DNA from 2 places in the Nocardiopsis sp. NPDC049922 genome. Region 1 is predicted to be linked to the other one. Evidence: predicted binding sites of a transcription regulator. Region 1 holds the regulator's gene; the other holds the start of a gene.
What was found. Region 1 encodes HrcA, which represses chaperone genes, less so after heat shock. Its sites were predicted from a motif close to TTGGCACTCTCNNNNNGAGAGTGCCAA; they were not measured.
Positions count from the first base shown of each region.

Region 2: groES (co-chaperone GroES) is a predicted target of HrcA. The motif match lies at 7,749-7,775, and genes of this name have one in related genera.

Region 1 is NZ_JBFAME010000002.1:373,169-384,331, reverse strand. It holds gene AB0I72_RS05955 (extracellular solute-binding protein) at 1-319, opposite strand, end outside; gene AB0I72_RS05950 (glycoside hydrolase family 13 protein) at 645-2,243, opposite strand; gene AB0I72_RS05945 (LacI family DNA-binding transcriptional regulator) at 2,340-3,425, shown strand; gene hemW (radical SAM family heme chaperone HemW) at 3,498-4,730, shown strand; gene AB0I72_RS05935 (DUF4870 domain-containing protein) at 4,772-5,404, opposite strand; gene AB0I72_RS05930 (DUF4870 domain-containing protein) at 5,450-5,779, opposite strand; gene AB0I72_RS05925 (DUF3097 domain-containing protein) at 6,837-7,676, opposite strand; gene hrcA (heat-inducible transcriptional repressor HrcA) at 7,893-8,906, shown strand; gene dnaJ (molecular chaperone DnaJ) at 8,911-10,050, shown strand; gene AB0I72_RS05910 (16S rRNA (uracil(1498)-N(3))-methyltransferase) at 10,047-10,784, shown strand; gene AB0I72_RS05905 (hypothetical protein) at 10,811-11,163, opposite strand, start outside.
Region 2 is NZ_JBFAME010000001.1:388,593-399,755, reverse strand. It holds gene AB0I72_RS01880 (hypothetical protein) at 1-561, opposite strand, end outside; gene AB0I72_RS01875 (hypothetical protein) at 669-3,257, opposite strand; gene AB0I72_RS01870 (hypothetical protein) at 4,069-6,012, opposite strand; gene AB0I72_RS01865 (SAM-dependent methyltransferase) at 6,382-7,629, opposite strand; gene groES (co-chaperone GroES) at 7,902-8,210, shown strand; gene groL (chaperonin GroEL) at 8,328-9,941, shown strand; gene AB0I72_RS01850 (sigma-70 family RNA polymerase sigma factor) at 10,216-10,803, shown strand; gene guaB (IMP dehydrogenase) at 11,131-11,163, shown strand, end outside.

The DNA of each region.
Region 1 (11,163 bases):
CTCCGTTGCGCACCAGGTTTCCGGTCCAGTCGTGGGCGCCGATGAAGATGTCGGGGGCGTTGCCCGCCTGGTGGGCGTTGAGCACGTCCCCCTGCATGTCCTCGAACGCCACACTGTCCACGCTGACGTTGACGCCGTTGGCCTCGGAGAACTGCTCGGCGGCGGCCTGGACGGCGTCGGCGCGCTCGGGGTCGGTCCAGACGACGAGTTCGCCGCCCCCGGACGCCTCGCCTCCGTCGCCCTCGTCGCCGCCGCAGGCGGTCGCCATCAGGGCGATCGCGGCGATACCGGCGAACGCTGGTGCGCTGCGGAATCTCATGGTGTCTTCCCTCCGGGAGGCGGTACTGATGGGGGAGCGCACGCGAGGGGCCGGTGGCCGGGACCGTCGCGGACCTGCGCTGTGGTGTGACATTAGCAATACCTTGCAAGTTTTGAAAGGTTTTGCAGGCGCTGGGGATAAAGATGCGGAAACGTCCGGGAAACGGTCCGGTGATGGCGGACCGGGGGTGACGGTTCCGTGTCAGCGTGTCGTCGTCGCAGGTGGCGGCGGTGACGGGTGGCCGGTGGCCCACCCGTCACCCTCGGCACTCGTGGACGAGGACGGGTGACGGGTGGGCGCGGCGGGGCCCTTCCGCGGGCACGGTTCAGCCCCGCAGCCACACCGCCGTGTCACCGGGCAGGGTCATGCGGCCGTCCGAGGGCGCCTCCACCGGACCGCTGGCGAGGAGCACCTCGCCCGCCGCGGCGATCTCCACCGGCGCCCCGCCGAGGTTGACCGCGCAGCGCACGCCCGGCTCGCGCTCGAAGCACAGCACACCCTCCGGGGCGTCCACCCAGGTCATGGTCCCGTCACCGAGCGCGTCCAGTTCGCGCCGCAGCCGCAGCGCGCTCCGGTACAGCTCCAGCGTCGACCCCTCGACCCCGTGCTGGGCGGCGCGCGCCAGCGCGCCCCACCCCTCGGGCATCGGCAGCCAGGGCACACTCCCCTCGGGGCCGAAACCGTACGGCGCGGCCCCCTCCTCCCAGGGCAGCGGCACGCGGCAGCCGTCGCGCCCGCGCTCGGTGCGACCCGACCGCTCCCACGTCGGGTCCTGGAGCGCCTCCTCGGGCAGGTCGGTGACCTCGGGAAGGCCCAGCTCCTCGCCCTGGTACAGGTAGACCGACCCGGGCAGCGCCAGCATGAGCAGCGTCGCCGCGCGCGCCCGGCGCAGCCCCTGCTCACCGCCTCCGAACCGCGTCACGTGGCGCGTCACGTCGTGGTTGGACAGCACCCACGTGGTCGTGGCGCCGACCGCCCCGTTGGCGGTCAGGGAGCGCTCGATGACCTGGCGCAGGCGCCCGGCGTCCCACGGCGCGGTCAGGTACTCGAAGTTGAACGCCTGGTGCAGCTCGTCGGGGCGCAGGTAGCGCGCCACCCGGTCGGCGTCCTCCACCCACGCCTCGGCCACCAGGGCGCGGTCGCCCGGGTAGGCGGCCGCGATGGCGGCCCAGCGCCGGTAGATCTCGTGCACGCCGTCCTGGTCGAAGTAGGGCAGGGTCGTGCTGCCGTCGAGCAGGTCGGCCTTGGCGTCGTCGGCGATGTCGGGCAGGGCCGGGTCCTTGACCATCCCGTGCGCGACGTCGATCCGGAACCCGTCCACGCCGCGCTCCAGCCAGAACCGGAGCACGTCGTCGAACTCCTCGTGGACCTCCGGGTGGGTCCAGTCGAAGTCGGGCTGCTCGGCGTCGAACAGGTGCAGGTACCACTGCTCGGGCGTGCCGTCGGGCCGCTTGAGGCGGGTCCAGGCCGGGCCGCCGAAGATCGACTTCCAGTTGTTGGGCGGCTGCTCGCCGTCCGCCCCCCTGCCGTCGCGGAACAGGTAGCGGGCCCGTTCGGGGCTGCCGGGCTCGGCGGCCACGGCCTCGCGGAACCAGCGGTGCGCCGACGAGGAGTGGTTGGGCACGACGTCGATGATGACGCGGACGCCCAGGTCGTGCGCGGCGGAGACAAGGGCGTCGAAGTCCTCCAGGGTGCCGAACCTGGGGTCGACGTCGCGGTAGTCGGCGACGTCGTACCCGCCGTCGGCGAGCGGGGACACGTAGAAGGGCGTCAGCCAGATGGCGTCGACGCCGAGGTCGACGAGGTGGGGGAGGCGTTCGCGGATCCCGGTCAGGTCGCCTTCCCCGTCGCCGTTGGAGTCGGCGAAGCTGCGCACGTAGATCTGGTAGATGGCGGCGTCGCGCCACCAGTGTGCCTGGAGCAAAACGGGGGTCCTTCCCTGTGGGCCTCTGCAACTTCTTGCGCAAGATTACCGCCTACTTGCGGTCATGTGACGGTGATCTCGACTAGAGTTGTCCGCATGGGTCCACGACTTGCCGACATCGCGCGGCACGCAGGTGTCAGCGAAGCCACCGTTTCGCGGGTGCTCAACGACAAGCCCGGTGTCGGCAGTGACACCCGCAAGGCCGTCCTGACCGCGCTGGACGTCCTCGGCTACGAGCGGCCCGCCCGGTTGCGCCAGCGTTCGGCGGGACTCGTCGGGATGGTCATCCCCGAACTGGAGAACCCGGTCTTCCCGATGTTCGCCCAGGCGGCGGAGGGCGCCCTCGCCCAGCGCGGCTACACCCCCGTCCTGTGCACCCAGACCCCCGGCGGGATAACGGAGGACGAGTACGTCGAACTCCTGCTGGAGCGCAACGTCTCCGGCATCCTCTTCGTCTCCGGGCGCCACGCGGACACCTCCTCCTCCCACGAGCGCTACCAGGCGCTCGTGTCGCGCCGCCTGCCCATCGTGCTCGTCAACGGGTTCGCCGACGCCATCCCCGCCGCCTTCATCTCCTGCGACGACCGGGAGGCCGGGCGCCTGGCCGTCAACCACCTGGTCGCCCTGGGCCACACGCGGATCGGCTTCACCAGCGGACCCGAGCGCTACGTCCCCGTCCGCCGCAAGCTCGACGGCTACCACCAGACGCTGGCCCAGCACGGCCTGGACGGCGAGGAACTCGTGGAGCTGTCCCTGTTCGGGGTCGAGGGCGGCCACGCCGCGGCCACCCGCCTCATCGAGCGCGGCGTCACGGCCATGGTCTGCGGCTCCGACATGATGGCCCTGGGCGCCATCCGCGCCGCCCGCCAGCGCGGACTGCGCGTGCCCGAGGACTTCTCGGTGGTCGGCTTCGACGACTCCCAGCTCATCGCGTTCACCGACCCGCCGCTGACCACCGTCCGCCAGCCGGTCAACGCGATGGCGCTCGCGGCCGTGCGCGCCCTGTGCGACGAGATCGCCGGACACCACGTCTCCCACACCGAGTACCTGTTCGACCCCGAGCTGATCGTGCGCGGTTCCACCGCCGTCGCCCCGCCCCGCGTCGCCGCCCCCGTCCAGCCCAGGGCCGCCGAGTCCGCGGGCGCGACCGCCGGCGGCGCAGTGGAGTCCGCCCGCGCGTAGCGGGGACGGGGACGTCCGACCCCCTCCGCCACGCCGACCCGGGCACGCCGCCGGGTCGGTGACACTGGAGGTATGCCTTCCGTTGCCCTCGACGGCGACCCCGTCCCGAGGAGCGGGGACCTTCCCGCGCCCTCCCTCGCCGAGCTCGGCGACCGCCCGCTCGGGTTCTACGTCCACGTGCCGTTCTGCGTCACGCGCTGCGGCTACTGCGACTTCAACACCTACACCGCGGACGAGCTGGTCTCGCGCGACGGCACCGCCACCGCCTCCCGCGAGACCTACGCCGACCAGGCGATCGCCGAGGTCGAGTTGGCCGACCGCGTCCTGCGCGGCGACCGCCCCGAGGTGAGCACGGTGTTCGTCGGCGGCGGGACGCCCACCCTTCTCCCCGCCGAGGACCTGGGCCGGATCGTCGCCGCGATCCGCGAACGCTTCGGCCTGGCCGCCGACGCCGAGCTGACCACGGAGGCCAACCCGGAGACCGTGGACCCCGACTACCTGGCGCGACTGCGCGAGGCCGGGTTCACCCGCGTCTCCTTCGGCATGCAGAGCGCCCGACCGCACGTGCTGCGCGTCCTGGAGCGCGGGCACACGCCGGGACGGCCCGAGCGGTGCGTCGCGTGGGCGCGCGCGGCCGGGTTCGAGCACGTCAACCTGGACCTGATCTACGGCACCCCCGGCGAGAGCGACGACGACTGGGCCGCCTCCCTGGAGGCCGCGCTGTCGGCCGACCCCGACCACGTCTCCGCCTACTCGCTCATCGTGGAGGAGGGCACCCGCCTGGCCGCGCGGGTCCGCAGGGGCGAACTCACCGCGCCCGACGACGACACCATGGCCGACCGCTACCTCATGGCGGACGAGGCCCTCGCCAAGGCCGGGTTCACCCCCTACGAGGTGTCCAACTGGGCGCGCACCCCCGAGGGCCGCAGCAAGCACAACCTCCTCTACTGGACCGGCGGCCACTGGTGGGGCGTCGGGCCGGGGGCGCACAGCCACGTGGGCGGCACCCGGTGGTGGAACGTCAAACACCCCGCCGCCTACGCCGCGCGGTTGGCGGAGCGGTCGAGCCCGGGCCAGGCGCGCGAGGTGCTCAGCGCGGAAGAGCGCCGGTTCGAGCGCGTCCTGCTGGAACTGCGCGTGGAGCGGGGGTGCCCGCTCGACCTCCTGGAGCCGCGGGGCCGGGAGGCCGCGCGGCGCGCCGTGGCCGCGGGGCTGCTCGACCCCGCGGCCCACGACGCGGGCCGCGCCGTCCTCACCCGCGGGGGGCGGCTGCTCGCCGACGCCGTGGTCCGCGACCTGACCTGACCCGCGTTCCTCCGGGCGCGCGGCCCCTCACGGGACCGGGACTACTTCACCCAGGTGACGTTGAACGGGTAGCGGTACCACTCGCCCCGGTTGGCGGCCAGGCCGCCGAGGATGCCGAAGACCAGGCAGACCACGGCCACGACGATCCACGTCAGCACGCCGATGATCACCAGCGTCAACAACCAGGACACCACGATCCCGATCGTGATGAGCAGCTGGAAGTTGAGCGCGTGCGCCGCCTGGTCGCGGACGAACGGCGACTCGTCCTTCTTGACCAGGTACACGATCAGCGGGACGAGCCAGCCGAATCCGGAGAAGAAGAACCCGGCCAGGCCGCCGCCCAGGTGGGCGATCAGGCCCATCTGCCGTTCGGCCTGGTTGGGCTGGCCGGTGGTGGCCGACGAGGGCTCGGCGCCGGGTGGCGGCGCACCCGGCTGGTAGCCGCCCGCCTGGTACCCGCCCGGCATCTGACCACCGGGCCGGTAACCGCCGGGAGGTGGGCCGTAGCCGGGTCCCTGACCGGGCGGGGGCCCGCCCGGCGGAGGCCCGTACCCGGGCTGGCCGCCGCCCGCGGGACCGCTGGCCGGTGGCTGGTCGCCCGGGCCCTCCTGGCCCTGTTGCCGCCGCTCCCGGTCGTCGGGTTCCTCAGGAGGTGGTGTGTTCGGGTGCGACATGGCGGTGTCCCTTCGTGCTGACTCACTCAGGCACTCATGGGGGGACTACTTCAGGAGTCGGATGCTCACCGGGTAGCGGTACCAGATTCCCTTGTTCGCGTTGGAGGCGCCCAGGACGCCGAGGACGATCGCGAGGATCCAGATCAGCGCGATCACGGCGATGCCGATCCAGGACAGCCCTGGGAAGAAGATACCCAGTCCGATGAAGACCACGCAGGCGAAGACGTAGGGGATGAGCAGCGTCAACTGGAAGTTGGCCGCCTCCGACGCGTGGTGCCGCACGGTCGGCGACTGCTCGCGCTTGGCGAGGTAGATCGCCAGGGGCGGGATCCAGCCGAGGAAGGCGACCACGAACCCGGACAGGTGCGCGATCATCGACACGAGGGTGCCGTCGTCGCCCCGCGCGGGCTGCTGGCCGTAGGGGCCGGGCTGGCCGTGGGGCGCCTGGGCGCCGGGGAACCGCGGAGGCTGGGGCTGTCCGAACCCCGGCTGGCCGGGCTGACCCGGCTGGGGAGCGAACCCGGACTGGGCGGCCGCGAGCTGCTGCCCGTAGGACTGCGGCGGCGCGGCCTCCGGCTGCGGGGCGTACGGCGACTGCCCGCCGGACGGCTGCGCCTGTCCGTGCTGGGCGGGCGACTGCGGAGGGTACGCCTGCCCCGGGGCGCCGGGCGGCGGCGCGAAGCCCGGCTGGCCGCCGTACGGCTGCTGCCCCTGCACCGGCTGGCCCTGGAACCGCTGCCCCGCCTGGTCCGGCGCGGGCTGCTGGGGGAAGGCCTGGGGCTGCGGGGCCTCCGGCTGGGGGGCGTACGGGGACTGGGAGGCCTGGCCGTAGTCCGGCTGCCCACCTGAGGGCTGCCCGTAACCCGGCTGCCCGCCGGACGGCTGACCCGCCTCCGGCCGCGGCGCGTACGGCGACTGTCCACCGGAGGACTGCGCGTATCCGGGCTGGCCGCCGTACGGCTGCTGCCCCTGCACCGGCTGGGCCTGGTACTGGGGCTGCCCCGGCTGGGGGGCGTAGGGGGACTGGCCGCCGGAGGGCTGGCCGTAGCCCGGCTGACCGCCCGAGGGCTGTGCGGCGTCCGGCTGCGCGTACCCCTGGGGATGGGGCTGGGCGGCCTCCGGCCGCGGGGCGTACGGCGACTGCTCACCGGACGGCTGGGCCTGCCCGGGTCGGGCGGGCGGCTGCTGCGCGTACCCCGGCGCCTCGGCCTGGTCCGGCTGTCCCGGAGCGGGCTGGGGCGGCTCCGGCGGTTGGCCCTGCGGGTCCTCCGGGGACGGGGGGTTCGTCGGGGTCTCGCTCATGCTGTTCCTTGGCTCCGCTGCTGAGGGGCGGTTGTTCTCTGTGGGGCTGTGCCGACGACCGCGGAGGGCCCGGGACGGGCGACCGGCACGACCGGACGCAGGGCGTCCTCGCCGTCGCCTGGTGTGAATCCTAGTGTTCGCCGGGATGCGGTCCCGTAACGAAGTCGATGAGCTCCTCCACACGGCCGAGAAGGGACGGTTCCAGGTCGGCGTACGAACGGACCGACCCCAGGATCCGGCGCCAGGCCTCACCGGTCTCCACGCGCCAGCCCAGGGCCCGGACCACCCCCTCCTTCCAGGGGATACCCCGGGGCACCTCCGGCCAGGCCGCGATGCCCACGCTGCGGGGGCGCACCGCCTGCCAGACGTCGACGTAGGGGTGTCCGGTCACCAGCACGTGCTCGCCGCGGACCCGTTCGGTGATCCTGCTCTCCTTGGAGCCGGGCACCAGGTGGTCCACCAGCACGCCCAGCCGACGGCCGGGGCCGGGCGCGAACTCCGCGACGATCGCGGGCAGGCCGTCGACGCCCTCCAGGAACTCCACGGCCACGCCCTCCACACGGAGGTCGTGGCCCCAGACCCTCTCGACCAACTCGGCGTCGTGCACGCCCTCGACGTAGATGCGGCTCTCACGTGCCGTGCGCGCCCGGGCGTCCGTCACCGCGATCGAGCCCGAGGCGCTGCGCAACGGGCCTCTCGGGGCGCCGGCGGGGCGGACGAGGGTCACCGGCTCGCCGTCCACCAGGAACGCCGCCGGCTCCAGGTCGAACACGCGGCGGCGGCCGTGCCGGTCCTCCAGGGTCACGGTCGCCTTGTCCCAGGCCACCACGGCGCCGCAGAAGGTCTCCTCGACGTCCTCCACGACCAGGTCCCGGCTCAGCGGCGTCTCGCGGACCGCGCGCCCGCCGGGTCGCCGCCGGTCCTCGGCCAGCACGTCGCGGCCGTAGCGGCCGGTTCCCTTGGTAGCCACGGTCGTGCAGTCTACTGGTGCGGGGCCCGCGCCCCGTGAGGCGATCGGGCGTGGCCGACGACACGGCCGCGACGCGCGCGCCCGACGCCGTCCAGGCCGGACGGGAAGGGAAGATCGGGGAGGGGCGGCCGCGTTACTACCCGCGGGTAGCCGACCGCGTTTGCTACCGGGCATAGAATTAGCACTGAGGACCACGGAGTGCCAGGAGGTGGCGAGTTGCTGGATGAGCGCAAGCTCGCGGTCCTGCGTGCGGTCGTCGAGGACTTCGTCAACACCAACGAGCCCGTGGGATCCAAGGCTCTCGCCGACCGGCACCGCCTCGGGGTCTCACCCGCGACCATCCGCAACGACATGGTCGCCCTGGAGGAGGACGGCTACATCACCCAGCCGCACACCAGCGCCGGGCGTGTGCCGACCGACAAGGGCTACCGCCTCTTCGTCGACCGCCTCTCCTCGGTCAAGCCGCTGTCGGTGGCCGAGCGGCGGGCGATCGAGTCCTTCCTCACCGGAGCCGTGGACCTCGACGAGATCATCGCGCGCACGGTGCGCCTGCTCGCCCAGCTCACCCGCCAGGTCGCGATCGTCCAGTACCCCTCGCTGACCCGTTCGTCGGTGCAGCACGTCGAACTGGTGCCCCTGGGGGCGATGCGACTGATGATGGTCGTCATCACCAACACGGGCCGGGTCGAGCAGCGGGTGATCGACGGTGCGGGCGAGATCAGCGAGAGCGCCGTCGCGGATCTGCGCTCCATGCTGAACCGGGCCATCGCGGGACTCCCCCTCGGAGACGTCCCGGACGCGGTGGACGACCTCCCCGCCCAGGTCGACCCCGAACACCGGCCCATGGCCGTCTCGGTCCTCTCGATCCTGTTGGAGAGCCTCGTCGAGCGGCACGAGGAGAAGATCGTCCTGGCCGGGACCGCCAACCTCGCGGCGGTGGACTTCGCGGCCAGTCTGCGGGACGTTCTGGAAGCGCTGGAAGAGAACATGGTCCTCATCCGTTTGCTGGGTGAGGCGAAGGACCCTTCGATGCTGACCGTGCGCATCGGCGAGGAGAACTTCCACGAGGGTCTGCGGTCCACCTCCATCGTGTCGGCCGACTACGGCGTGGGAAACCAGTCGCTGGCCAAGATCGGAGTCGTGGGTCCCACCCGGATGGACTACCCGGGAACGATGGGCGCCGTGCGTGCGGTGGCCCGGTATGTCGGACAGATTTTGGCAGGACAGTAACTCAGTGGCCAGAGACTATTACCAGGTTCTCGGGGTGCGTCGTGACGCGTCCAAGGACGAGATCAAGAAGGCGTACCGTCGGCTCGCACGCGAGCTGCACCCGGACATCAACCCGGATCCCGCCACCCAGGAGCGCTTCAAGGAGGTGACCCAGGCCTACGAGGTCCTCTCCGACGAGAACAAGCGCCGGATGTTCGACATGGGCCAGGACCCCTTCGCTCCGGCGGGCGGCGGCCCCGGCGGCTTCGGCGGCGCGGGCGGGTTCGCGTTCGACGACATCATGAACGCGTTCTTCGGCGGTGGTCAGCCCGGCGCGCGCGGTCCGCGTGAACGGGTGCGCCGCGGACGCAGCATCAAGATCCGCGTCGAGCTGGACCTGAAGGAGACCGCCTTCGGCGTCAGCAAGGACATCACCTTCCCCACGGCGATCCTGTGCGAGACCTGCCAGGGCGAGGGAACGGCCGCCGGATCGCACCGCAGCACCTGCGACATGTGCCACGGCCAGGGCGAGGTCTCCCAGGTCACCCGCTCCTTCCTCGGGCAGGTCATGACCTCGCGCCCCTGCCCGCAGTGCTCCGGCCAGGGCACGGTCATCACCGACCCCTGCGCCGACTGCGCGGGCGAGGGCCGGGTGCGGGAGAAGGTGACCCGCACGGTCAAGATCCCGGCCGGCGTCGACGACGGCACCCGCATCCAGCTCGCGGGCGAGGGCGAGGTCGGCCCCAACGGCGGACCGCGCGGCGACATCATCCTGGAGATCGTCCAGCGCCCCCACCCCACCTTCGAACGCCGGGGCGACGACCTCCACTGCACGGTGACCGTTCCGATGACGGCCGCCGCACTGGGCGCCTCCTTCGCCTTCGACACCCTCGACGGCACGGAGAACATCGACCTGCGCCCCGGCACCAACTCCGGTCACGTCATCACCCTGCCGAACAAGGGCGTCACCCACCTCGACGGAGGCGGCCGGGGCGACCTGCGCATCCGCGTCGACGTGGAGACCCCCTCCAAGCTCGACGAGGAGCAGGAGGCCCTGCTGCGCAAGTTCGCCGAGCTGCGCGGCGAGGACCAGTCGCCGGGCCGGTTCAGCCCCGGTCACGGCGGACTGTTCGCCAAGCTCCGCGACGCCTTCGGAGCCAAGTGACCCCGCCGGTCTTCCTGGTCGGGACCGCCGACCTGGCGGCCGACCGGATCGAGGTGTCGGGTCCGGAGGGGCGGCACGCGGCCGTCGTGCGCAGGATCCGCGAGGGCGAGACGGTCGACCTGTCCGACGGCCTCGGTCGGCGTGCGCGCTGCACGGTGACCGGGGTCGCCAAGGACGGGATCGTCTGCCAGGTGGTCGACCGCTGGGACGAACCGGAGCCCAGCCCGCGCCTGACCGTCGTCCAGGCCCTGCCCAAGGGCGACCGCGGCGAACTGGCCGTGGAGATGATGACCGAGGCCGGGGTGGACACCGTCGTGCCCTGGGCGGCCGAACGCTGCGTCACCCGCTGGAAGGGCGATCGGGCGGCCAAGGCCCTGGGCAAGTGGCGCGCCACCGCTCGGGAGGCCGCCAAGCAGGCGCGGCGCGGACGGCTGCCGGAGGTGGCCGACCTCGCCGACCGCACGGCCGTGGCGACGCTGCTGGCCGAGACGGACCTCGCCGTCGTCCTGCACGAGGACGGCGCCCGGCGCCTGGCCGACCTCGACCTTCCCCGGGACGACGGGGCCGGGATCGTTCTCGTGGTCGGCCCCGAGGGCGGCTTCTCCGACGCCGAACTCGACGCCTTCGCCGCGGCCGGGGCGGTCCGCGCCCTGCTGGGGCCGACGGTCCTGCGCACCTCCACCGCCGGGGTGGCCGCGCTGTCGGTGCTCCAGACGCGCACCGGGCGCTGGTGAGGGGCGCCCGGTCCGCTGACGGTCGGTCAGTGCACCGTGGACTCCACCGGAGCGGTGGTGGTGTCCCTGCCGCCCGCGCTGTTCCCGGGGGACTCGCCGCCGTTGCCCGTCCCGCCCGAACCGTCCTCCTGGCCCGAGTCGCCCTCACCGCCGCCGTTGCCGCCCGTGCCGCCCCCGGAGTCCTCGTCGGTGGGCTCGTCGTCGGGGGTGACGCACTCGCCCTCGTCAGCGGGGGGCGCTGACGGCTGGGCACCGCCGTCGGAGCTCTCGTCCCCGGCGGGGGAGGCCTCGACCGCCGAGCAGGTCTGCGTGGCCTGGACGTCGTCGGGCGACGAGGACGGCGCTTTCGAGGGTTCCGGGGTGGGCGTCGGCTCGTCCG
Region 2 (11,163 bases), on a different contig from region 1:
GGATTTGCAGTTCACATATTCTTCAATGCTGGATTCATACTCCTCGCGAGTATCATATTGCCCTTCGTTTGCATCCAAATAGTTCTCGGAAAATTCATATCCGCTCATTTCTTCTCCGCACCAATCAACTTGATTTGCGATCACCGAATCCCGGACTGCCTGGCGCACCTGGCTGTCTGTGATGCTGGAGTGTTCACCGGTGCCCCATCTACTGGAATCGGTTTCGACCTCGTATTCACCTCCCTCTTCTGAAATCACACCGGAATCTAGAAGGATTTGATATCCATCAAATTGCCCTTCTCGGGTCTCGTTGAATTCTTCATAGAATCCTCTAATGTTTTCAACCACCGCACCACTCTGATCGTGTTCAAGCATGCTTTGGAGGATGTGAACATCCAAGGTGGTGCTCACCCACGTGTTTGTGACAGGTTCGACTGGACTTGAACTCTCAGAAGGTTCATTTTGTTCGTTGTTTTCATGTGGGGCTTGGCAAGATGTTGTCCAAAGCGCAGCAAGTCCCAGAAAGACTGCGACACCTTTTGGCGGAGTCTTCTTTGTCATCGTAACCATCCTGGTTCTAACTTCGTGCAAGATTTTGTGTCGGATGTCCTGGCCGTCAACGCGAATGCTCTTTTTCAGCGTTCTATCCGAACCAAGGAGAGTCGGGGCTACGATGGTTTATCTGCGGCCCGTACGCCTTCGTAGAGACTGTCAATGTTCCCACTGTCATACCTTAGCTGAGGCTCCAGGTCATCGTAGATGTCGTTGAATTCCCCAGAGAATTCATCGGAAAATTCAGTTCCCGAGAATCCGCCCGGCGCCCAGTCGACTTCACTTACTTTAAGGTATTCATCTATGGCTTCTCTGATTTCGGCCGTTGTTGGAATATTTTCTTCATCCGCGCTGGGCTGCCCTCCAATGTCGAAGTAGAACCCAGTTCCGCGCTGGTCAATTAGTCCAGCGCGTTCCAAGACATTTCGCGGACTGGCTCCATTTACCGAACGATCGTCCTCGATATCTGGGAATTCGCCACCCTCTCGTTCCATGATCTCCTCGAGGAGGCGCATGCTCGTATAGAGCTTGATCTCGGTTTTCGTTGTCTCAGATGATCCATGGGTTACGATATTCCTATAGTCGTCGTATGCGCTGGCAATGATCTCGGGTGTCAAGCTCTGGGACACGCTTTGTAGCGCAAGCCCAACATTTGGAACCAAGCTCAAGGCGTTGCTTCCCGCGTTAGCAACTGCTGTAGCGATCTTTTGCTGGCGTGCCAGCTCTTCTTCAGAATCAAGGTTTCTATTGACTGCCTCATTGTGAAGTGCGGCATCAACAAGAGATTGGAGAATTCCTGCATCCGTGCCTGTCAGTGCAGCCTGGCCGTCTCGCAAAAAGAGTTCAGTCTGGGCCGCCAAATAACCATCTGTTGCGATGTGAGCACGAGTGGCTGTATCTTCGTTTCCCATGATGTATTCAAGATAGATAAGGCGTTCTGAGGGGGACATTTTAAGAGTGCCATTATTATCGTTCCAAGGGCTTCCTGGCCCCCTCTCCCAGTCAAAATCTGCTTCCCCTTCTTCAAAGCCCTCCTCGCTGGCGAAGCTGCTGATATAGATCTCGAAAAGATCGGTGAGACCATCAGCTAGCTCGCCATTGACTGCAGTGAAGGACGCATTCGGAACCTTCGTTCCGTCTTCAAGCTCGATGTCGATGCCGGTGTCTGAAAGGGTGTCGTGCGCCTCCTTTGAAGTGAGCGCCTCCATGAGTCCATCCATGGCCTCAGCCGCCTTGAGTTGCTCAGCTTCATCGTCGCTCCACGCTGTATCCTCAATCCATGAGATTAGACTCCGGGCTGCTGAGCCATCATCGTCATCGCTCCATTCATGGGAGAAGAGCGCTGCGATGAGGGCTCCCTCATCAGTGTGGATGCCTCCATAGGAGAACTCAATCGGGTGTCGATATTCTTCTCCGTCTGGATACTCTCCAGTGAGGATTGTGTAGTTGGCATCCGTGTTCTGCGTGGCGATCTCCAGCATCGTGCGCAGGGTTTCTTCGTCGGTTCCCCCGGTGCCCCAACTCTCGACAGCGCCCGCGACGGTGCCGATCATGATGGCTGACAGTTCCGTGCCGCCCTGGATCGGATGACCGGTTTCTTCTTGGGTCATTTGATTGGCACCTTCGAAGAGCTCTGTGAGCGCTTCGAAGTCCCCGGCCCAGTCACCCGAGTACCCGCCGGGCGACGCCATAGGACTGTGGACTTTCGGTCCCTCGGCCGCGATTTGGACTTCTCTAGGCAAGTTGTCATAGCTGCCGCCCATTCGTTCATCGGAGGCGGCCAGAAGAGAACTACCGATGATGGCTTCCAACTGTTCCCGCTGTTCTTCTGACAGGTGTTTACTGTCTCGGATAGCCTCGATTGAGTTGAAAAACTCCCCTTGCTCTATCTGGCCACCCCAACCATTCGAATGGCCCCAGCCGCTTGACTCCACAGCATCCGCGTCATCCAGGTGATCGTTTAGGCCATTCAGAATTTCTAGCTCACGTGCGGTGAGTTGGCCCCCGTTTTCCTGCTTACGTGCGATGTAGGCCATGAAGACGTTCATCAGCGCCAGGCTCTCATCGAGTTGCTCCAGAGCTGATTCATCACCTTCCGCAGCAAGCTGGATGGTTCTGCCAATATCAGAGCCGTCCATGCCAGGGGTGACAGCGAAATACTGCTCATCCCCCGTGATGACGTACATGAGTCCGCCAGGGACACTGCCGATGTGCCCCGCTTCTGTGAGGGTCCGGATGTGCTCGGGAGTGGGGCCGTCCGCGAGCATGTCGGACACCTCGGCTGCCTTGCCCTCCAGTGTTCCCCATGCGTCGTCGGCGTACCCCTGATACTCATCGACCAAGTCCTCCTTATCGGCCGTAGTCTCCGCTGCCGATACTTTGGACGCAAGTTCCCCCTCGAGTTCCTCGATCCTGTTGTTGTAGGCCTGAACTGCAACGGAGTACCTTTTAATCACGCCCACTGCATGGATGCAGGCCGCCAGAGCACTACCCCAGGCGTCTTCGTTCTCCTCCGCCGTGCTTCTGATGTTTTCTGATATCAGCTCGGAGAACTCTGTCGCGGTCGTATTGGCTACGGCGTTGTAGCTGGCTGAACGGCCACAGATGTTCGAGTACATCTCGTTGAACCTGTCGATTTGGTTCTGAAGCACCGACACGCTGACATCGCACTCCTTGGGCGAGATCTGGTAGCTGCCATCGGTCATGAGCATGTCCTTCTACGGTGGGAATAGGGGGAGAGGAGCTAAAGCTGATGCTCGTTGATCGCGCGCGTGAGGATCGGCGCACTCGACGTCGCACGATATTCTCCAGAGGCCTCAGCGTCGGTTCGCGCGCCTTCTGACGCTCCTGCCTGAATGTTGGTGGCGAGGGTGCGAGCGTGCTCCTGGACATCCTGCATGTGTATTTCTTGCGTGGATCCGAAGGAGTCCCACTCCGTCACCCCTGGCGAAAGGCGCATGACCGCCGAGGCAGCTGAGACGGCGTCAGCCCAGTCCTCTGCGAGGTCACGGAGCCGGGATGCCGCGGTGAGGGATGCGTCCCCGCCCGCATAAGCCAGGGAGGGGTTCATACCTACTGCCATGATCTCTCCTGTGTCCTTCTCTGCCAACAGCCATGGGATGCCAGCAAGCTTGGGCGTCGTCGACGCTGCGAAGGGCTGCTGGGTTCACGCACACCGGAAGGGAAACGGTGTGCGATGTGCTGAATGCCGGATGTCGGCGACACTATAGCTGTCTGTAGGCGAGGTGAGACGACCTCTAAGCCAGGAGAAGCGGGACGGCTCTGGCCAGATCTGGACATCGCTCATCACGCTTCATCGTGGATGAAGTCGTGCAAGGTGCCACTGGTTCACGCAATCAGACGTTGGATACGTTGTCTGACCTGTTGAGAGTTGGGATTTGCTGCTCTATGAGCTAGGTCAACCGCTCAGGGTTCAGCATGCACAGACGCCGGAGGGCGTCGGACCGTCCCTGGTCCGACGCCCTCCCGTGCGTCTGGGGCCCTGACCCCGGTGCCCTACTCGTCGTCCTCGTCGTCGTCGCGGCGGCGCTTCTTCTTGCCGTCGCGGCCCGGGCGCAGCAGCGCCTCGGCCAGGGCGAGCACCGTCTCCTCCAGGGAGGCGAGGCGCTTGGTCATGTCGTCGTGCGAGTTCTCGACCGCCTCGGTGACGGTCTCCTCGAACTCGTGCCGGTCCGGGCGCTGCTTCAGCTCCCGCAGGACCGGTTCGACGGCGGAGGTGACGTGCGCGTCGATCTCGTCGAGCTTGCTCGTGTGGTCCAGCTGCGGCCGGTCGACGAGCTCGGTCAGGCGGCGGTGCAGCTCGCTGACCTCCATCGACTGCGGCAGCTGGTTGAGCCGCTGGTTGAGCGCCTCCAGCCGGTCGTCGATGGCCTCCATCCGGCCGTCGACACCCTCGAAGTGCCCGCTCACGCCTTCGAACTGGCCCTCGACGCCGTTCATCCGGCCGTTCAGGCCGTCGATCCGTCCGTCGATGCCGTCGATCTTGCCCTCGATGCCCTCGAAGCTCCCCTCGAAGTGCCCCTCGAAGGTGTCGAACCGGTCGGTGAGGCGGCCGAGCTCGTGGTCGACCTTGCCGGTGATCTGCGACAGGTGGTTGTCCACCTTGCCCGTGAGGATCTCGTGCTGGCGCTCCAGCCGCTCGTCGAGCGCGGTGCGGTGCTCGCGGGTCTGTTCGGTGAGCGTTTCGGCGAGGGTCTGGTGGCGCTCGGCGGTCTCGGCGGCCGCCCGGGTGGTCGACTCCTCGACGAACGTCCGCAGCTCGGCCAGGTCGGCGGCGACCTTCTCGGCGTCCTCGGCGACCTGGGCCCTGAGGGCGTCCGTGCGCTCGTGGACGGACTCGCGCAGTTGCTCGGCGGCGGCCTCGTCCCGCTCGCGGTCCTCGGTGCGGCCGAGGTCGATCTGCTCGCTGAGCTCGGTCAGGCGCTGGCGCAGGTGCGCACGGAGGTCGGTGAGGGAGGACTCGTGGTTCTCCCGCAGCTTGGCGACCGCCCCGGTCACGTCCGCGACGGCGGCGTTGGCCTCGGCGTGGTTCTCCTCGGCCTGCGTGCTCAGGTAGCCGACGCTCTCGGAGAACTTGGCGGTCAGCGCGTCGTGCCGCTCCTGGGCGGCGGTCGCGAGGGCGCTCAGGTCGTCGGCGAGGGCGGAGGTGCGCTCGCCCAGCTCGCCGGTGTTCTCCTGGAGCTTCGACAGCAGCGCCTCGTGCTTCTCCGCGGCCGACGAGCGCAGCTCCTCGGTGGACTCCGACACCTTGGCGGCGACGGTCTCGCCCAGGGCCTCGCGGGCTTCGGTGAGGGCCGTGGAGATCGCCTCGCGGCTGGCGGCCACGGCCTCGGACAGCTCCGTGCGGCTCTCGCCCAGCGCCGAGGAGAGGGCCTCGTGCCGCTCGGCGAGGGAGGCCTCGACGGCGTCGGTCTTCTCGGTGAGCGCGGCCAGCGCGGTGTCCAGGGCGTCCAGGCGGGCCTCGAACCTCTCGGTGAGGCCGGTGAGCTTCTCGCCGAGCTCGTCCACCTTCTCCGCCGTGCGGTTGCCCGTCTCGCCCATCCGCTGGAGGCGGGTGAGCGCGGTGTCCAGGTGTCCGGCGATGCGCTGGGTGTCGGCGCGCAGGGACGGCATGTCCGCCAGCGGCTTGACCTGCTGCCCGACCAGCTCGATGTGCTCGGCGAGGGTCTCGGCCCACTCCGGCGGGCGCTCCAGGAAGCCGTCGATCCGACCGTTGACCGCGGTGACCGACTCGGCGAGGGCGGTGAGCTCCTGATCACGCAGTTCGCGCAGCAGCCACTCCATGCCCTCCAGGCGCTGGCGCATCTCCTCGGTCACCGCGCCCTGGGACTTCTGCTCGGAGACGTGCTCCTGTGCGGCCTGGGAGAGCAGGTCACGCATCCGGTCGGAGATCCCGGCCTGACCTCCCCCGTTGAGGAAGTTGTGATTGGTCTGTTCCACCGAGGTGCTCCTTTGGGTTCTGGCGCTCCCGTCCGGGCCCGGAGGAAGGGACGGTGGTTCCGGGCGGTCGGGTTCTCGATGGTCCCCGGGGGCGATGCGCCCCGCGGCGAAACCGCCTTAACGTGACTCAAGCGTGACTGAGCGTATGCGGTCGAGGCATGCCGTCAGGGCTGCTCGAACCGCGCGCGGATCAGTCAACCAAGGCCTTCCGGGGATGTCCATGAGAAGGGAAAGCATTCAGCGGTCGTCAGTGTAACGACCCGAACCCCCGTCGCCCCAGGGATCGGCCAAAGATCCGCGTGCGGGAGGTAACGATCTGGTGCGCGCGCTGTGGCCGGAGTGCGACGCGGTGTCCGGCGAGGCCCCGGCTCAGGCGTGTGCGGGCTCCGGGATCTCCCGGCACAGGAGGCTGTACGGGCGGTCTCCGATCCTGGTCAGGACGACGGTGACCGCCTCGGAGCCCGAGGCGCGCAGGTCCCTGCGCAACTTCTCGGTGTCCACCGCGGACCCGCGTTTCTTGATCGTTACCGTTCCCGCGTCCCGCGCGCGCAGCGCGGAGCGCAGCTTCTTGAGGGAGAACGGCATGACGTCCGTGATCTCCAGGACCCGCCAGAGCGGCGAGGGTTCGGACCGCTCGGAGGTGAAGTAGGCGATCCGCTCGTCGAGCAGGGCGCCGTCCACGCGCGCGGCCGCCTCGGCGACGAGGTGGGAGCGCACCACGGCGGCGTCCGGGTCGTACAGGTAGCGCCGCGCGGGGGCGACGGGTGCGGGGCCCAGGCCCGGGACCTCGTCCAGGTGCGCGATCGCGCCCTCCGTGGCCAGCAGCCCGGGCCGCTCGTGCAGCACGGTCGCCCGGCGCCGGGGCCCGTCTGCGAGCTCGCCGAACCACAGCGCCGTCTCCTTGAGTTCGCCGTCCACCGAGATCCATTCGGCGGCGGCGTCGTCGGGCAGCACCTCGTGCGGGATGCCGGGCGCGGCCTTGAGGCAGGCGGCGGACGAGCCCCGGGCGAGGCCGGTCGCCACGTCCCACGGCGGGGAGTAGGCCGCCGGGTCGAACACCCGGCCCCGACCGCTGCGCCGCGCGGGGTCGCAGAACAGCAGCGGGTAGGCGCCGGGTGCGACCTCGGTCACGTCCCCCTCGCGCACCCGGGCCCGGTCCGCCAGATCGAGGGCGTCGATGTTGGCGCGCGCCACGGCCACGGTCAGCGGGTCGGCGTCCACGCCCTCGACCGACACCCCCCGTTCGGCCAGCGCGAGCAGGTCCGCGCCGATCCCGCAGCACAGGTCGCCCGCGGGGCGCCCGTCCGCGACGGCGGCGGTGCGGGCGGCGCGGTAGTCGGCCACCACGCGCCGGGTCGACTGCTCCAGACCGTCGGGCGTGAAGTACATCTCCTGGGCCAGGCCGCCGAACTTGGCCTTGCCGCGCTCGCGCAGATCCACCTGGGTGAGAATCGCGTTGACCAGGTCCGATACGGGAAGATCGGGGGCGAGCGCGGCCACCCGGGGGTCGTCGCGCAGGTGCGAGGCGGCGGACAGCCGGTCCGCCTTCGGGTCCACGCCCGCAAGCACCTCCTGGCCCGCGTCGGTGAGCAGAGCCGCGAAGGCGGGCACGCGCATGGGTCCTCCATCGTTCGACGGTGTGGGCGGCGCGGATCCGGGTACGCTCCCGGCGCCCCCGACGCGCCCGCTCCGGGCAGGTGGCGGCCCTGACCAGCGGTCCACGCCACATTTCCATTCTGGCACTCGCACGGGTAGAGTGCTAACCGCGACGAGGCCGGTCTGGCACCCGCGACGACAGGCCGCCGCGGTCGCCCCTTTTTCGTAGCCGGTCCGCGCTCGCGCGCGGGCCGAAGTACAGGACACCGAAACCTTGAAGGGGAGGTCACACCGTGTCGACCGCCACCAAGACCGTGCTGAAGCCGCTTGAGGACCGCGTCGTGGTCAAGACCCTGGAGGCCGAGCAGACCACCGCCTCCGGTCTGGTCATCCCGGACACCGCCAAGGAGAAGCCCCAGGAGGGCGAGATCCTCGCCGTGGGCCCGGGCCGTCTCGACGACAACGGCAAGCGCGTCCCGCTGGACGTGAAGGTCGGCGACGTCGTTCTCTACAGCAAGTACGGCGGCACCGAGGTCAAGTACGACGGTGACGAGTACCTGGTCCTCTCCGCCCGCGACCTCCTCGCGGTCGTCGAGAAGTAGGTCTCGACCGGGGCCCGCCCAGGGCCCCGGGCAGGCAGTTCTCCGCATCCCGCACCGGTCGGCGTTTCGCCGGGCGGGCGGGATGTTCGTTTGTGACCACAAGAGGAAGCACTCAGCATGCCGAAGATCCTGGAGTTCGAGGACGACGCCCGCCGCGCCCTCGAGCGGGGCGTCGACCGCCTCGCCAACGCCGTCAAGGTGACGCTGGGCCCGCGCGGCCGCAACGTCGTCATCGACAAGAAGTTCGGCGCTCCCACCATCACCAACGACGGTGTCACCGTCGCCCGTGAGGTCGAGCTGGACGACCCCTACGAGAACCTGGGCGCCCAGCTCGTCAAGGAGGTCGCCACCAAGACCAACGACGCCGCCGGCGACGGCACCACGACCGCCACGGTCCTGGCCCAGGCGCTGGTCCGCGAGGGCCTGCGCAGCGTGGCCGCCGGTTCCTCCCCGATGTCCCTGAAGAAGGGCATCGACGCCGCCGCCGCGAAGGTGTCGGAGATCCTGCTCGACCGCGCCCGCCCGGTCGAGGAGCGCGGCGACATCGCCTACGTCGCCACCAACTCCGCCCAGGACGCGCAGATCGGCGACCTCATCGCCGAGGCGTTCGACAAGGTCGGCAAGGACGGCGTCATCACGGTGGAGGAGGCCCCGACCTTCGGTCTGGACCTCGACTTCACCGAGGGCCTCCAGTTCGACAAGGGCTACGTCTCGCCCTACTTCGTCACCGACGTCGACCGCCAGGAGGCGGTCCTGGAGGACGCGCGGATCCTCATCCACCAGGGCAAGATCAGCAACCTCAACGAGCTGCTGCCCCTGCTGGAGAAGGTCGTCCAGGACAAGAAGCCGCTGCTCATCATCGCCGAGGACATCGAGGGCGACGCCCTGGGCGCCCTGGTGCTCAACAAGATGCGCGGCATGCTCAGCGTCGCCGCCGTCAAGGCCCCCGGCTTCGGCGAGCGCCGCAAGGCCATGCTCCAGGACATCGCCGTCCTGACCGGCGGCCAGGTCATCGCCGAGGAGGTCGGCCTGACCCTGGACAACGCCGACCTGGACGTCCTGGGCTCCGCCCGCCGCGTCACCGTCACCAAGGACGCCACCACCCTCGTGGACGGCGCCGGTGAGCACAGCGAGGTCGAGGACCGCGTCCGCCAGATCCGCAAGGAGATCGAGGCGAGCGACTCCGACTGGGACCGCGAGAAGCTCCAGGAGCGCCTGGCCAAGCTCGCGGGCGGCGTCTCGGTCCTGCGCGTCGGCGCGGCCACCGAGGTCGAGCTCAAGGAGAAGAAGCACCGCCTGGAGGACGCCATCTCGGCGACCCGCGCGGCCATCGAGGAGGGCATCGTCGCCGGCGGCGGCGCCTCCCTGGTGCACGCCTCCGCGGCCCTGGACGACCTGGGCCTGAGCGGTGACGAGGCCACCGGTGTGGCGATCGTCCGCCGCGCCCTGGTCGAGCCCGCCCGGTGGATCGCGGAGAACGCGGGCGCCGAGGGCTACGTGGTGACCCACCGCGTCTCGGAGATGGAGGTCGGCCACGGCTTCAACGCCGCGACCGGCGTCTACGGCGACCTGACCGCCGAGGGCATCATCGACCCGGTCAAGGTCACCCGCTCCGCCGTCCAGAACGCCGCGTCCATCGCGGGCATGCTCCTGACCACCGAGGCGCTGGTCGTGGACAAGCCCGAGGAGGACGAGGACGCGGACGGCCACGGCCACGGGCACGCCCACTAGGAGCGGTGATCCCCGGGGGCGTCGGTCCCCGGAGGGCTCCTTCGGGGGCGGGGCGCGTCGTCGCTCCGCCCCCGTCCACTACCACGGTATTCCCGCTTCTCTCGCCGAATTGTGTGGCGTTTTCGGGCGTTTTTCCCAAAACGTGACCATTCTGTAGTTGTCGATTGGAGCGGTTGGGTCCCGGGTTGGGGGCATCATTCGTAACGTGACGGATGCAGGCGCCCGGGGGGGCGTGACCGCGCGGCGACCGGGAACGCACCGGGATGGAACACACCTGGACGCGGACCCCGCGACGCGAGACACGGGTTTGAACCATCTGGGGTCACTCGCGGTCCAGGGGGACGACGGGGCCATGGATTCGCTGCTGCGCGAGGTGCGGCCCATGGTGGTCCGGTACTGTCGTGCCCGCCTGGCACGGGTCTCCGGGCTGGCCCACTACTCCGACGACGTGGCGCAGGAGGTGTGCATCGCCCTGCTCACGGCGATCCCCCGCTACCAGGACCGGGGACGCCCCTTCGCGTCCCTCGTGTTCGGCATCGCGGCGCACAAGGTCGCCGACACCCTGCGGGGCGCGGGACGGGTGGACGTGGTGCCCACCGACACCGTCCCGGAACCGGCCGACGACGGGCCGGGACCCGAGGAGGCCGCGGTCCGCGTGATCGAGGCCCAGCGGGCGCGGGAGCTGCTGGACGAGCTCCCGGAGAGACAACGGAAATTGCTGGTCATGAGGGTGATCGCCGGCCTGACGGCGGATGAGACGGGACATGTACTTGGGATGTCGGCGGGAGCGGTACGGGTTGCCCAGCACCGAGCTATTGCTCGGCTTCGGCAGGTGGCCCTGGCGAACAGACTCCTCCCGTGAGCACGGCCGCCGACCGCGCTCACGCCCGGTCTGCCCGAACCGCCCGAGACCGCCGCACGGATACTGCCTCCACCCCGCGCCCAGGCGACGGCGCCCGCACTGAGTGAGTCCGGACGCCCGGAGGAACACACGAGCGCCGGGCGGATCTGGAGCGCGGCTTTCGTGGCATTCTCCGGCCCGTCTCAAACGGTGAGACTGGTCACTTTCGGGCCGTGGTGACGGGGCAAACGCTCCTTTCCTCATGAGGCGGCCGAGGCCACGGCCTAGGATGAGGTGACACGCGGGGGCGAATCCGCGCAGGTGTGCCGGGACAGCGGAGGTTGTGTCATGAGTGACGAGTACAGCGACTACGGGGACAAA